Regions from separate parts of the Pseudarthrobacter sp. TE3704 genome, predicted to be linked through region 1. Evidence: riboswitches for the same ligand, from Rfam matches in the RefSeq annotation. Region 1 holds a riboswitch; the other holds the start of a gene.

Region 1 (7,648 bases):
CCCTCAAAAAGTTCGGCATCGCCGTCACCTTCGTTGCCGACCCGGACAACCTGGACCAGTGGCGCGCCGCCGTGCAGCCCAACACCAAGCTCTTCTTTGCCGAGGTGGTCTCCAACCCCCGGCAGGATGTCCTGGACATCGAAGGCGTATCCCAGGCCGCCCACGAGGCAGGCGTACCCCTGATCGTGGACAACACGCTGTCCACGCCGTACCTGATCCGCCCGCTGGAGTGGGGCGCGGACATCGTGGTCCACTCGGCCACGAAGTACCTGGGTGGCCACGGCGCGGCCATCGCCGGCGTCATCGTGGACTCGGGCAAGTTCGACTTCAGCAAGGACCCGGAGAGGTTCCCCGGCTTCAACACCCCGGACCCCACCTACAACGGGCTGGTCTACGGCCGTGACCTCGGGGAGGGCGGCGCTTTGGGCTCCAATCTGTCCTACATCCTTAAGGCACGCGTCCAGCTCCTGCGGGACCTGGGCTCCGCTGTTTCGCCGTTCAACGCGTTCCTGATTTCGCAGGGCCTGGAGACGCTGAGCCTGCGGGTGGAACGCCACGTGGCCAACGCCGCGGAGGTTGCCCGCTGGCTGGAAGCGCGTGACGACGTCGAATCCGTCGCCTACGCGGGCCTGCCCTCGAGCCCCTGGCACGAGCGTGGCCGCAAGTACGGACCCAAGGGCACCGGTGCCATTGTGTCCTTCAACCTGGCCGGCGGTGCCGAGGCCGGCAAACGGTTCGTGGACGCCCTGGAGCTGCACTCGCACGTGGCCAACATCGGGGACGTCAGGTCCCTGGTCATCCACCCTGCGTCCACCACCCACAGCCAGCTCTCCCCGGAGCAGCAGGCCGTGGCCGGCGTGACCCCCGGGCTGGTCCGCCTGTCGGTGGGCATTGAGCACATCGACGACATCCTGGCCGACCTCGAGGCCGGCTTCCGTGCAGCAAAGGCGGCGTCGGGCGCCTGACCAGGATCAAGGCCCGACGGCGGCCGGAACGTCAGGCGGGCAGGCAGCCTCCACAGCAAACAGGCAGCCAGGGCCGGCGTGCCCGGGCCGGGGAAGTCACAACCAGTCACACTCTTGGCTTGGGATGGGTGGTGTTTCGTACACTCGAACCAGGTCATGAGTGCCAGTGACAGCCCCGGCTTGCTGGCCGGCAACCCTCCTTCCGCGGTGGGGTGCCCCGGGTGAAGACCTGGCCTGCCGGTCATTCGACGGCGGGCAAGCGCGTAGAAGAGGTCTTGCCATGACGGTTACCGTCACCCGTACCACCGTTCCCGAACACGGGATTGTCCGCTACGCCTCCATTGGAGGCCTGGAACTTGAGGCCGGCGGCTACCTTCCGGAGGTGACGCTCGCCTACGAAACCTGGGGCACCCTCAACGCGGACGGCAGCAACGCCATCCTGATCGAACATGCGCTCACCGGCAGCACCCACGTGACCCGGGGCGACACCGACGAGCCGGGCTGGTGGGAACAGCTGGCCGGACCCGGCGCGCCCGTGGATACAGACCGTTTCTTCGTTGTCTCCATCAACATCGTGGGCGGCTGCTACGGATCCACCGGCCCGTCCTCGCCTGCCCCCGACGGCAACCCCTGGGGTTCCCGCTTTCCCCTGGTCACACTGCGGGACAGCACCGTGGCGGAGGCCCGGCTGGCTGACCAGCTCGGCATCTCACACTGGTTTGCTGTCCTGGGCGGTTCCATGGGCGGGGCCCGCGCCCTCGAATGGGCTGTCACCTACCCGGAGCGCGTGCAGCGCTGTGCGGTCATCGCCGTAGGGGCCGCCAGCACGGCCGAACAGATCGCCTTCGCCCAGGCGCAGACCCTCGCCATCCGGCAGGACCCCAACTTCAACGGCGGCGATTATTACGGCGGCCCTTTCCCCGAGGCTGGACTGGCACTGGCACGGCGCATCGCACACATCACCTACCGCTCGGCCGCCGAGCTGGAAGGCAGGTTCGGCCGTGCCCCGCAGGCTCCCGAATCGCCGTTGCAGGGTGAGTGCCTGGCGGAACGCGGACGCTACCAAGTGGAGAGCTACCTTGACCACCAGGGCAACAAACTGGTGCAGCGGTTTGACGCCAACAGCTACATCGCCATCACCGAGGCGCTGATGAGCCATGACGTGTGCCGGGGGCGCGGCACGCTGGCCGAAACACTGGCCGCCAGCCAAGCCCGCTTCTTTGTTGCCGCCGTGGACTCCGACCGCCTGTACTTCCCGTCCCAGTCACGTGAGCTGGCCCGGGCGCTTCCGGGGGATGTGGACGTCCATCTGATCGAGGCGCCCATTGGCCACGACGGGTTCCTGACCGAAATCGGCCAGCTGGGACCGCAGCTCCAGAGGCATCTTTCCGCGTAGCACCACTCCCTCCTTTGCCCGGATGTGCGTTTATGCAGATGTGCTCTGCGAGATTCGCCGTTGAGCTGGGCTGACAGGCGGACCATACTCGATGGGACCCGGCGGTTCGTGTCCAAAATCACACGTACCGCCCCAATACGTCCCAGTGGTGTCGACGGCGACGCCGAAGGAGTAACAGATGAGCACGGAAAGCTCCGCCGCACGGCGGACCGAGGAAACCGACGTCAAGGCCTCAGGCCTGAAGAAAGTCGTCACGGCCTCCATGGCCGGCACCGTTGTGGAGTGGTACGAGTTCTTCCTCTATGCCTCCGCCGCCACCCTGGTGTTCGGCAAAATGTTCTTCCCCAATTCAGGGACCGAACTGGATGGCATCATCGCCGCCTTCGTCACCTACGCCGTAGGCTTCGTGGCGCGCCCCATCGGCGGCATCGTCTTTGGCCACTTCGGTGACAAATTCGGCCGCAAACAGCTGCTGCAGCTGAGCATCATCCTGGTGGGCGTGGCCACCTTCCTTATGGGATGCCTGCCCACGTTCGCCCAGATCGGTTACTGGGCCCCGGCCCTCCTGGTGTTCCTGCGCTTCGTGCAGGGCTTCGCCGTCGGCGGCGAGTGGGGCGGCGCCGTGCTGCTGGTCGCAGAGCACAGCCCCAGCAAGTCCCGCGGTTTCTGGTCCAGCTGGCCGCAGTCAGCAGTACCGATGGGCAACCTGCTGGCCACCGGCGTGCTGTTCACCCTTTCGGCCACGCTGTCCCAGGAAGCATTCCTGGGCTGGGGCTGGCGCGTCGCCTTCTGGCTCTCTGCGGTCATCGTGATCGTCGGCTACTACATCCGCACCAAGGTCCAGGACGCGCCGATCTTTCTCGAGGCCCGCAAGGAAGTCACCGTGGAGAAGAAGGGCTACGGCGTTGCCGAAGTCTTCCGCCGCTACCCGCGTGGTGTCTTTACCGCCATGGGTCTGCGTTTTGCCGAGAACATCCTGTACTACCTTGTGGTGACCTTCTCCATCACGTACCTCAAGGTTGTAGTCCAGACCGACACCTCCCGCATCCTCCTGCTTCTGCTCGTGGCGCACTTCATCCACTTCTGCGCCGTGCCGCTCGTCGGCAAAATGTCCGATGCGTTCGGCCGGCGCCCGGTCTACATGGCCGGCGCCATCCTCGGCGGCACCTGGGGCTTCTTCGCCTTCCCCATGATGGACACTGCCAATGACATCGTCATTCTGGCCGCCATCACCATCGGCCTGCTGTTCCACGCGCTGATGTACGCGGGCCAGCCGTCCATCATGGCCGAGATGTTCCCCACCCGCATGCGGTACTCGGGCGTTTCCCTGGGCTACCAGGTGACCTCCATCGTGGCCGGTTCACTGGCCCCGATCATCGCCACATCGCTGCTGAGCAGTTTCAAGTCCTCCACTCCGGTGGCGCTGTACCTGCTGGGAGCCTGCATCGTGACGGCGATCTCCGTGTTCTTCCTCAAGGAAACCCGCGGCATTTCGCTCCACGACGTGGACGCAGCCGATGCCCAGGGCACGGCCGACCTTCTCGCGGCCGGAAAGAAATAGGCAACGCCACCACAAAAGCCACACAGCATGCCAACTGCCCGGACCCGCGACCCCCGCAGGCCCGGGCAGTTGCGCGTCAGCACCTCGAGGAAGCAAGGATTTTTCATGAAGGCAGCCGTTCTTTACTCCACGGTCCCGTCCGCAACCAGCTACACCGAAGCGCACCCGCTTCAAGTGGAGGAGCTCGACCGGCCCGAACCCCGCGCCGGCGAGTTGGGCATCAACATCACCTATTCGAGCCTGTGCCACTCTGACCTGTCCGTGGTGGACGGTTCCCGCGTCAGGCCGCTCCCCATGGCGCTGGGGCACGAGGCTGTAGGACGCGTCGCCGCCGTGGGCCCCGGCGTCACCGATGTTTCCCCAGGGGACCACGTAGTCCTCGTCTTCGTCCCGAGCTGTGGTGGCTGCCGTGCGTGCCGGGCAGGCCGCCCGGCGCTCTGCCACCGCGCCGCCGACGTCAACGGGTCGGGGGACCTCCTCCATGGCGAAGCCCTGCTGCGGACACCTGCCGGGAAGCGCATCAACCACCATCTGGGGGTTTCGGCATTCGCCAATTACGCCGTGGTGGCCCGCGAATCAGTGGTGGTCATCGACGACGACGTCCCCGACACCGTTGCCGCAATGTTCGGTTGCGCCGTGCTCACCGGAATGGGGGCCGTCCTCAACACAGCGGCTGTGCAGCCCGGCCAGTCCGTAGCTGTCTTCGGGCTCGGTGCCGTGGGGCTCTCGGCCGTTATGGCCGCGGCGCTCGCCGGTGCCTCCTCCGTGATCGCCATCGATCCCAACGCCGCCAAGCACGGGCTCGCGCTGAAGTGCGGGGCAACGGCCGTAGGGACCCCGGATGACGCATCCCGCCTGATTGCCGACGCCTCCGGTGACGGTGTGGACACCGCCGTCGAAGCTGTGGGGTCTGCCCGGGTCATTGCCTCGTGCCTGGAGCACGTAACGCGCGGTGGCTCCGTAGTCTCCGTAGGGCTGCCGCATCCCACGGCGGAACTGACGGTGCCGGCGCTCCAGTTCGCTGGTGCGGGCAAACGGCTGCTGGGCTCGTACATGGGGGACGCCGTCCCGGGCCGGGACATCCCCCTCTACCTTGGCTACTGGCGGGAGGGCAGGCTTCCCGTTGAACTGCTGCACACCGACACCCGGCCGCTTGACCAGATCAACGAAGGCCTGGACGCACTCGCTGCGGGGCAGGTGGTGAGGCGGCTCTTCCAGGCCTGACAACTGCACCGGGTCCCAGGGACCAGGGTGCCAGGGCCTAGGCTGCCAGCAGATCCTGGCGGGCCGCCACTTCTTCCTTGAGGGCAGCAATCACGGCCTGCACCCGGGCGGAACGGAGCGATTCCGGCCGGGCCACCGCCCAGACGGGAATCTGGCGCTGGAAGGCGTCGGGGAGCACCGGAATGAACTCCGCGTTCTGCGCCACCATAAAGTTCGGGAGCAGCCCGATGCCGGCGCCACGGCGCACCGCCTCCACCTGGGCAAAGATGCTCGTCGCCTGGAAGCTGGATTTCGGCATCGGCAACTGCGAGGACCGGTGGCCCAGTTCGGCAACCTGCAGGGCGGACTCAACGTAGGAGACGAAGCCGTGCTGCCCCACGCCGTCGGGCGTTTCCGGCAAGCCCCGCTGCGCCGCGTACGCGGGACTGGCATAGAGCCGCAGGAAGTAGTTGGCCAGGAAGATGGCCTGCGCATTGCTCACATCCGTGCGGCCCACCACCACTTCAAGGTCCACGCCGGAGCGGTTCTGGCTGACCTTGCGCGTGGCGCTGAGCATCTCCACATTCAGCAACGGGTGCCGCTGCTGAAGGCGGACCAGGGCAGGAGTCACGAATTCGGCACCGAAACCGTCAGAGGTGCTGATGCGCACCATGCCGGACACGGCGTCCCGGTCCTGGCCCACAACGGCGGCCAGTGACCCCAGCGTTTCCTCGATCGTTTCCGCAGCCGCGACGGCCGAAGCGCCAAGCTCCGTCAGCTCCCACCCGTGCGGGCTGCGCTCCAGCGTCCTGCCGCCCAGTTGCTTGTCGAGGGCGAGGATCCGCCGCGAAATCGTGGTGTGCGTGGTGCCCATGGTTTCGGCGACCGCGTTGAAGCGTCCCAGCCTGGCCACAGTGAGCAGGATCAACAGGTCGTCCGGACTTGGAAGCCGCGCCACCGGGTGTCCCTTTCCTTCGTGTGCATCAGTGCACATACCGTCTGTGATTTTTCCCCTTGATTGCACTGTAGCAGGGTGTGATGGTGGACACAGACCTTCCGGCCGGTCCTGGCTGGAGGCACAGCAAAGGAGCTTATGCCATGGCAGTAGTCGGTTGGATCGGTTTGGGAAACATGGGCGGATCCATGTCGGGGAACCTCGCCAAGGCGGGCCACGACGTACGGGGATTCGACCTCAACCCCGCCGCCGTCGCCGCTGCCGAGGCCGGCGGTGTGAAGCCGGCAGGGAGCATCGCCGAGGCGGTGGCGGGCGCCGATGTTGTGTTCACCATGCTTCCGAAGGGCGAACATGCCAAGGCCGTCTACCTCGGTGCGGACGGCGTGCTGGCACATGCGGAAACACGCACGCTCCTGGTGGATTCCTCAACCATCGATATCGCCGCTGCCAGTGAACTGCACGACGCCGCCGCTGCCGCCGGCTTCCGCTTCGTCGATGCCCCCGTCTCCGGCGGGATGAGTGGCGCCAAAGCAGGAACACTCACGTTTATGGTGGGCGGTGAAGCCGACGCAGTAGCGGATGCCACCCGCTACATCGGGCCGATGGCCACCAACATCATCTCCACCGGCGGGGCCACTACCGGCCAGGCGGCCAAGATCTGCAACAACCTGATGCTCCTGATCAACCTGGCCTCCACCGCGGAGGGCGCAGTGCTCGCGGACCGGCTCGGACTCGACAAGAAGGTGTTCTGGGACATCGCCTCCGTGTCCTCCGGTGACAGCTGGGCCCTGCGCACCTGGTACCCCGTTCCCGGCGTGGTCCCCACCGCCGCATCCAACAACGACTTCGCGCCCACGTTCACCGCCGAGCTGGCGAACAAGGACATCGGCCTGGCCATCAGCGCTGCCGAGGACACCGGCACGCCGCTCGAAATCGGCAGGCATGTTCAGCAGCTGTACCAGCGCCTCATCGATGCGGGCGAGTCCGGCAAGGACTGCTCCATGATCATCAAGCTCGCCGACGGTTCCCTGGATTCAGCAAAGTAGAAGAGAGACTTTCATGCACACCATTCCGCATTACATCAACGGCAGCCGCGTTGCCGATGCCGAGCGCTTCGGCCCCGTGTTCAACCCGGCCACCGGAGAACAGGAAAAGCAGGTGGCGCTCGCTTCCGCTGCCCGGGTAGAGGAAGCCATCGCCGCCGCCACGGCAGCGCTGCCCGCCTGGCGGGCGACGAGCCTGGCGAAGCGGACCAACATCTTCTTCCGGGTCCGCGAAATCCTCACGCAGCGCAAGTCCGAGCTGGCCGCCATCCTGACCAGTGAGCACGGCAAAGTACTCTCCGACGCCGAAGGGGAGATTTCGCGCGGCCTCGAGAACATCGAGTTCGCCACCGGACTGTCCCACATGCTTAAGGGGGAACGCTCGGAGCAGGTCTCCAGCGGCGTGGACGTTCACTCCGTCCGGCAACCCGTGGGAGTCGTGGCGTGCATCACCCCGTTCAACTTCCCGGCCATGGTGCCGCTGTGGATGATCGGCAGCGCCCTGGCGTGCGGGAACACCGTGCT
Region 2 (7,648 bases), on a different contig from region 1:
TTCGCGACGATGTCCGCACCGAACTTCGACTGGGGGCCCGTACCCAGCCGCTGAGTCCTGTGACCCTCGAAACCATGAGGACGGTGCTGGAGCAGGCCCGCATTGCTATCCGGAACTCCCTGCACTCCTGAGTCCGGCGGCGTGGATGCGTCCAAGCGCAGGTCATGCGGCGGTTCCCGGTTCGCGGGCGGTCTGATGATGTGCGAGACTTGAGGGCAGCTCTTTTGAGTACCAACAGTAAGGAGGCCAGCTATGAGCAAGCGTGCACGCAAGCGTCGTGACCGTAAGCGTGGCGGCGCGAACCACGGGAAGCGCCCCAACACCTAGGCAAATGCCAGGGACTACGGTTCAAGCAAAGACCCCGGAAGCCATTCGGCTTCCGGGGTCTTTGCTGTCCAGGCGCAGTTGCGGCTGGATCCTGGCAGGCGCCTGGACTTACGCGTCCACCGGCCTGATGGCGTGGATACGGTCCAGGATGGCGTTCTTCAGGTTTTCCGGAGCTGCTTCGGTGCAGGAGCGCTTGACCATGTTGCGGATGACGCACTCAAGGTCGTACTGCTCCGTGCATTCCGGGCAGTCGTCAAGATGGTTCTTGATCTCCGTGATGTCCTCGCGGGTCAGCGCTCCGTCGAGGTACTCGTAGATGCGTTGCATCCGGGTGTCGTCGCAGTCGCCCAATCCCTGGCAGTCGCTCATTTCCTGTTCTCCTGTTGTGTGCTTGCAGCCGTGTCCTGTGCATCCGCGGCCGTTTTGAATCCCCGCTCGGCGGCGTACTCCGCGAGCATGTCCCGCAACATTTTCCGGCCGCGGTGGAGCCGGGACATCACGGTGCCGATAGGCGTGTTCATGATGTCTGAAATTTCCTTGTACGCGAACCCCTCGACATCAGCGAAGTAGACCGCAAGGCGGAATTCTTCCGGGATGTCCTGGAGCGCACGCTTGACGTCCGAATCCGGAAGGTGGTCCAGCGCCTCAGCCTCAGCAGAGCGGAGCCCACTGGACGTGTGCGATTCTGCCCGCGCGAGCTGCCAGTCCTCGATGGTGTCCGAGTTGGACTGGAGGGGCTCACGCTGCCGCTTACGGTAGAGGTTGATGTAGGTGTTCGTCAGGATGCGGTACAGCCATGCCTTCAGGTTGGTGCCCGGCTTGTACTGGTGGAACGCTGAGAACGCCTTGGTATAGGCCTCCTGGACGAGGTCTTCGGCATCCGACGGATTCCGGGCCATCCGCATCGCTGCGGAGTACAGCTGGTCCACGTACTGCATGGCGTCGCGTTCGAACCGCAGGCGGCGCTGTTCGGCTGTTTCGGTGGAAACATCCACCACGATTTCGGTGGTCTCAGCTCCGGGTTGTGGGGCCTCAGCCGCTTCGGACGCGGACGCCGCGTCCGCGGCGCCCTTCACTTCGTTGTTCGAAGCCTCATACATGGCCGACACGGCCGGATCCAGGGTGCTCATTGCCTTCAAGTCTACTGTCAGGCTGCGTGCACGCGGCGAGCCATACTCCGGAGGTTCCACCTCCAGGGAGCTCATTGCCACGGGGCCTGCCCCTTTGATTCCGTCCAACACCCGCCTCAAGGCCCAGCTCCGCTCATTGTTCCCGCACTTTGACTGTGACCCGACCTTCGCGGACCCGTTTGGCATAACCCCTGCCCTTGGGCAAATATTCCCCAAAAGTGCAAGACTAGGACGGACTCCGCCGTTCACGACGCGGTTCGTCCATCCAGGAGGAAATCCATGTCCTTTGTCCGCACGCTCGCCCGGCCCATGCTGGCTTCCAGTTTCGTTGTTGCCGGCGTGGATAAGCTGAAGAACGCTGACGATACAGCGCAGCAGCTCTCCCCCCTGCTCCGCAAGGCCGCGGCATCGTTGCCGTTCCAGGCTGACGAGAAGATGCTTGCCCGGGTCATCGGCGGAACGCAGGTGGGCGCAGGCGTCCTGTTTGGGCTGGGCAAGTTCTCCAGGCTTTCGGCCACCCTGCTGACGGTCATTTCCCTGCTCAACACCTTCGTCGAATGGCGCAGCGCGGACATCAGCAGCAAGGAAGGCCGCGAGACGCGCCGCAACCAGCTGCTGAAGAACCTGTCCCTGAGCGGCGGCGCCCTGCTTGCCTCCGTGGACACCGCAGGCAAGCCGGGTCTGGCCTGGCGCGCCGAGCACCTTGCCGCCGATGCCCGGAAGGGCGCCTCGCACTTTGCTGCGGATGCCAGGAAGACCACGAACAAGAAGCTCTCCAAAGCGGACAAGGCCGTGCGCCGCGCCGTGGAACAGGCCACGGGGGCATAAACACGAATGACCGCTGCAGCCGCCACCCGGGACAACTCCGGAACTCCTGTCCCCCATTGGTCCGCACCCTTCGCCTCGCGGCCCGTTGATGCCACCGTCACGGTTCCCGGTTCGAAATCCCTGACCAACAGGTACCTCGTCCTCGCGGCGCTGGCCGATGGTCCGTCCCGCCTGCGGGCGCCCCTGCACTCGCGCGACTCGGCACTGATGATCGAGGCCCTCCGCCAGCTCGGTGCCCGCATCACGGAAGTGCCCGGAGACGGCGCCTTTGGGCCGGACCTCGAGGTGGTTCCGCTGGGACAGGACAAAGCTGCGCCCCTTACCAGGATCGACTGCGGCCTCGCAGGCACCGTAATGCGGTTCGTCCCGCCGCTCGCGGCCCTCCGCAACGGGGACAGTGTGTTCGACGGCGATCCGCATGCCCGTAAGCGGCCAATGGGAACCATCATCGAAGCGCTCAAGGCGCTCGGGGTGGGCGTCTCCGCGGAAGGGGGCGGCGCCCCGGCGTCCCTGCCGTTCGTGGTGGAAGGCACCGGAGAAGTCCGCGGCGGCCACCTGGTCATCGACGCGAGCGCTTCCTCCCAGTTTGTCTCCGCGCTTCTGCTGGTGGGGGCGCGGTTCACCGACGGCCTCCACCTGGAGCACGTCGGCAAGCCGGTGCCCAGCCTGGACCACATCAACATGACGGTCGCCGTCCTCCGCGGCGCCGGCGTGTCCGTTGATGATTCAGTCCCCAACCACTGGGTTGTCTCACCGGGCCCCATCCGCGCTTTTGACCAGCGGATTGAGCAGGACCTTTCCAATGCCGGGCCGTTCCTCGCGGCCGCACTGGCATCGGGCGGAACGGTCCGGATCCCGGGCTGGCCTGAGCAGACGCAGCAGGTGGGTGACCTCTGGCGCAGCATCCTGGCCGAGATGGGTGCGGACGTGACGCTTTCGGACGGCGTCCTGACGGTCACCGGTGGTCCGGAGATCAAGGGCGCTGACTTTGCGGATACCAGCGAGCTGGCGCCGACGGTGGCGGCACTGTGCGCCCTGGCCACCGGCCCCTCCCGGCTCAGCGGCATTGCCCACCTGCGCGGACACGAGACGGACCGCCTGGCCGCGCTGGTGACAGAGATTAACCGCCTTGGCGGTGACGCCGAGGAGACCAGCGACGGCCTGGTCATCCGCCCTGCACGGCTGCACGCCGGCGTCGTCCACAGCTATGCGGACCACCGCATGGCTACCGCCGGGGCCATCCTGGGCCTGGCTGTCGACGGCGTCCAGGTGGAGGATATCGCCACCACGGCGAAGACGATGCCTGATTTCCCGCGGCTGTGGGCGGACATGCTTGCCCAGGGCGGCGCATCCGAAAGGGAGGCCGACGCCGGGGCGGAAGGTTCCAGCGGTGGCGCGGCGAACTGACTCGTGGGACGAATCGGACGTCCGGATCCGGCCCAGCAAGAAGGGCTCCCGGCCCCGCACGAAGGACCGGCCCAGCCACGACGACGCCGTCACGGGCCGCATCATCACCGTTGACCGGGGCCGCTACACCGCCGTGGTGGGCGAAGATTCCGGCAACGAACGCACGGTAATTGCCGCGCGGGCCCGCGAGCTGCGGCGCTCCCCCGTGGTGGCCGGTGACTTCGTTTCACTGGTGGGGGACGTATCAGGCGAACCCGATACTTTGGCCCGGCTGGTGAAAATCCAGGACCGGAAGACCCTCCTGCGGCGCAGCGCCGATGACACCGACCCTGTGGAGCGCGCGGTGGTCGCCAACGCGGACCAGCTGGTGATCGTGGTGGCGGCAGCCAACCCCGAGCCGCGGACCGGCTTCATCGACCGGGCGCTGGTGGCAGCATACGACGCCGGCATCGAGCCGATCCTGCTCGTCACCAAGGCCGACGTCAAGGACCCGGCGGAGCTGCTGTCCAACTACACGCACCTGGACTTCCCGGTGATCATCAGCCGTACCGCCGATATGAAGGCGTCCGGCATCGATGCGCGGTCCGACGACGGGCTGTCCGCCCGGCTGGACAGCGCGGCGGTCGCCGAACTCAGGGCCCACCTCGACGGGAAGGTCACGGTCATGCTGGGGCACTCCGGGGTCGGGAAGTCCACCATGGTCAACGCACTTACGGGTGCGGAAAGGGCCACCGGCGGAGTGAATGCCGTGACCGGGCGGGGCCGGCACACGTCGTCGTCGGCCCTGGCTTTGCGGCTTGCGGACGCACCTCCCGGCAGCTGGATCATCGACACCCCGGGCATCCGGTCCTTCGGACTGGCGCACGTGGATCCGGACCGGATCCTCCGGTCCTTCCCGGACCTTTCGCCGGGTATCGATGACTGTGAACGCGGCTGCAAGCACACTGCCACGGCAGTGGACTGCGGCCTGGATGCCTGGGTGGCCGGAGGCCATGCGGGTCCCACCGGCGAAGCCCGGCTTGCGTCCCTGCGCAGGCTCCTCGGAGCGGATCCCCGCATGGAAGCGCAGGAGACCAAGGAGCTCGGCAGCGTCAACTGACAACGCCGATCTCCCAGCAGAACCGCCCGCAGACGGTAGTTTGGAACCATGATCCAACCCGCCTCGAGCTACAACGATGACCTGCGCCTGGCCCATGTCCTGGCCGACTCCGTGGATGACCAGACCATGAGCCGCTTCAAGGCACTGGACCTCCACGTGGAGACCAAGCCTGACCTGACGCCGGTCACCGATGCGGACAAGGCAGCGGAGGAAGCCATCCGCGGCCAACTCTCCCGCTCCCGTCCACGGGACGCAGTACTCGGTGAGGAGTTTGGCAGCACCGGCCACGGCTCGCGCAGGTGGATCATCGATCCCATCGACGGCACCAAGAATTTTGTCCGCGGCGTGCCCGTGTGGGCCACCCTTATTGCCCTCGTTGATGAGGGCGAGCCGGTAGTCGGCGTGGTCAGTGCCCCGGCACTGGGCAAGCGATGGTGGGCGGCCAAGGGCATGGGCGCCTACATGGGCCGTTCACTTGCCGCGGCCACCCGGCTGCGGGTGTCTGACGTCTCCAGCCTGTCCGACGCGTCACTGTCATATTCCAGCCTCGGCGGATGGAAGGAACGCGGAAACCTTGACGAGTTCCTTGGCCTTACCGAGGACGTCTGGCGGACCCGCGCCTTTGGCGACTTCTGGTCCTACTGCATGGTGGCAGAAGGGTCGGTGGACATCGCCTGCGAACCCGAGCTCAACCTCTACGACATGGCGGCCCTGGTACCGATCGTGGTGGAGGCGGGCGGCCGTTTTACGTCACTGGAGGGCGAGGACGGCCCGTTCGGCGGCAACGCCCTGGCCACCAACTCCATCCTGCACTCCGAGGTGCTGCAGCGGTTGAACCCGGGGCTCGACGACCTTCTCTGACTCCGGCCCCAACCCCACCTGACCGAAGAATCGACGGCGGGCGCCCCCGAAAGGAGGCGTCCGCCGTCGTTTTCTTCGGCTAAAGACGCCTTTCACGCCGGCGCGTAACAAAAGCCTTAACATTTGCGCCGGCTTCAAACCTGGGCGCCCCATGTTCTACGCTCTTAACCAGGTCACGAGTGCCAGCGCAAAACCCCGGTTTGCTGGCCGGCAACCCTCCATTCGCGGTGGGGTGCCCCGGGTGACGACCAGGCCGGTCCGGAGCGGATGCGGCAAGCGCGGATTCCTGTATTGCGGAGTCCTGTTCTGAAGTGAGGTCTCTGTGACAACTGCCACCGTCTCCCCCAACGCCGCCATCACCACCGAAGCTGCGACCGTTTTCGATGCGCGCAAGGCGATCGCCGGCCGCCCCCTCGCCGCCGTCACCGGCGCGGAAATCCAGGCGCCGCTGATCGCCGGCGGGCATGTCCGTTACGCCAACCTCGACTACGGCGCATCTGCCCCCGCCCTCTCGGTGGTGTCCGCCTACCTCAACGAGATCCTGCCGTACTACGCCAGCGTCCACCGCGGCGCCGGGTACGCGTCGCAAATCAGCACCTCCGTGTACGAGAACGCCCGCAGCATCGTCCGCGATTTCGTGGGCGGCCGGGCGGACGATTCCGTTATCTTCACCAGGAACACCACGGACTCCCTCAACCTGCTGGCCGGCTGCCTGCCCGTCGCTGACGGACGCCATGCCGGTGACGTCCTATACCTGGACATCGAGCACCACGCCAACCTGCTGCCCTGGCAGGGAGTACCCCACCGCAGCATCGTTGCCGCCGACACCATCGCGGGAACCATCGAAGCCGTCCGCGCTGAACTCGAGCAGGGCGGCGTGAGCCTGCTGGCAATCACCGGCGCCTCCAACGTCACCGGCGAGATCCTTCCCGTCCGCGCCCTGGCAACGCTCGCCCACCAGCACGGCGCACGGATCGTGGTGGATGCCGCCCAGCTGGCGCCGCACCGCCGCATTGACATCAGCGCGGACGACGTCGACTACGTCGCGTTCTCCGGTCACAAGCTTTACGCGCCCTTCGGCGCCGGCGTCCTGGTGGGACGCCCTGACTGGCTCGACGCCGGTGTTCCACACCTCGCCGGCGGCGGCGCCGTCAAGGAAGCAAGGCTCGACGGCGTCAGCTGGGCAACAGGCCCGGCCCGCCACGAGGGCGGCTCCCCCAACGTCCTGGGCGCGGCCACCCTTGCCCGCGCCACCCAGGTCATCGCCGGGTTGGACCAGGACCGCTGGCACGCGCACGAGTCCGCCATCCGCTCGTTCCTGGTGGAAGGTCTGCAGGACATCGAGGGCGTCACGGTCCACCAGATCTTCAAGGACACCAACGCGGACACGGACACCATTGGCGTGGTCAACTTTTCCGTCGAGGGGTACGACGCAGGGCTCGTTGCCGCGTACCTTTCCGCTGAGCACGGGGTGGGGCTGCGGGACGGGCGCTTCTGCGCACATCCGCTGCTGAAGCGGCTGGGGCTTCCCTCCGGCTCCCTTCGTGCCAGCTTCGGCCTCGGTTCCCGGCTCGAGGATGCCGAACGGCTCCTGGCAGGCATCGCCAAACTTCGCCGCGACGGGCTGGGCTGGGACTATGTGGTGGATGCCGGCCGCTGGGTTCCCGCGAACGACACGCGCACCTACCCGCACTGGGCTCCAAACACACCGGGAACCGCGGGGGCTGCTCCCTGCCTCGACGACTGACCCTCGCCGGCGGCTGAACGGCCGTGCCCTGCTGTTGGACCCGGATGCGGTAAATTCGGAGGATACCGCAGGGCATTACTGAAGGAGGCCGCACGTGGTTCGGGGTGGCCCCAGGCTTGATCATGGGCGGCGCCGGGAGCTCGGCCAGAGCTTCCAGGACGGCGGCAAGCATTACCAGCGGGTCCGGCCCGGGTATCCTGCGGAATCGGCGCAATGGCTCGTTCCTGCCGGGGCCCGCGATGCACTGGA

Evidence for each region. Region 1 has a riboswitch for S-adenosylmethionine ahead of metX (homoserine O-acetyltransferase MetX). Riboswitches for the same ligand answer to the same signal wherever they lie in the genome.
Region 2: another riboswitch for S-adenosylmethionine. It lies ahead of ACZ9BC_RS07615 (aminotransferase class V-fold PLP-dependent enzyme); the one in region 1 lies ahead of metX (homoserine O-acetyltransferase MetX).

The regions. Positions count from the first base shown of each region.
Region 1 is NZ_JBWCCJ010000006.1:163,985-171,632, reverse strand. Features, by position in the region: gene ACZ9BC_RS16995 (bifunctional o-acetylhomoserine/o-acetylserine sulfhydrylase) at 1-965, shown strand, start outside; SAM riboswitch class IV at 1,118-1,233, shown strand; gene metX (homoserine O-acetyltransferase MetX) at 1,246-2,361, shown strand; gene ACZ9BC_RS16985 (MFS transporter) at 2,540-3,922, shown strand; gene ACZ9BC_RS16980 (alcohol dehydrogenase catalytic domain-containing protein) at 4,028-5,146, shown strand; gene ACZ9BC_RS16975 (LysR family transcriptional regulator) at 5,184-6,083, opposite strand; gene mmsB (3-hydroxyisobutyrate dehydrogenase) at 6,224-7,126, shown strand; gene ACZ9BC_RS16965 (CoA-acylating methylmalonate-semialdehyde dehydrogenase) at 7,140-7,648, shown strand, end outside.
Region 2 is NZ_JBWCCJ010000002.1:773,224-780,871, forward strand. Features, by position in the region: gene ACZ9BC_RS07575 (PadR family transcriptional regulator) at 1-131, shown strand, start outside; gene ACZ9BC_RS07580 (50S ribosomal protein bL37) at 253-327, shown strand; gene rsrA (mycothiol system anti-sigma-R factor) at 436-696, opposite strand; gene ACZ9BC_RS07590 (sigma-70 family RNA polymerase sigma factor) at 693-1,532, opposite strand; gene ACZ9BC_RS07595 (DoxX family protein) at 1,737-2,285, shown strand; gene aroA (3-phosphoshikimate 1-carboxyvinyltransferase) at 2,292-3,692, shown strand; gene rsgA (ribosome small subunit-dependent GTPase A) at 3,676-4,791, shown strand; gene hisN (histidinol-phosphatase) at 4,840-5,652, shown strand; SAM riboswitch class IV at 5,824-5,937, shown strand; gene ACZ9BC_RS07615 (aminotransferase class V-fold PLP-dependent enzyme) at 5,975-7,399, shown strand; gene ACZ9BC_RS07620 (class I SAM-dependent methyltransferase) at 7,494-7,648, shown strand, end outside.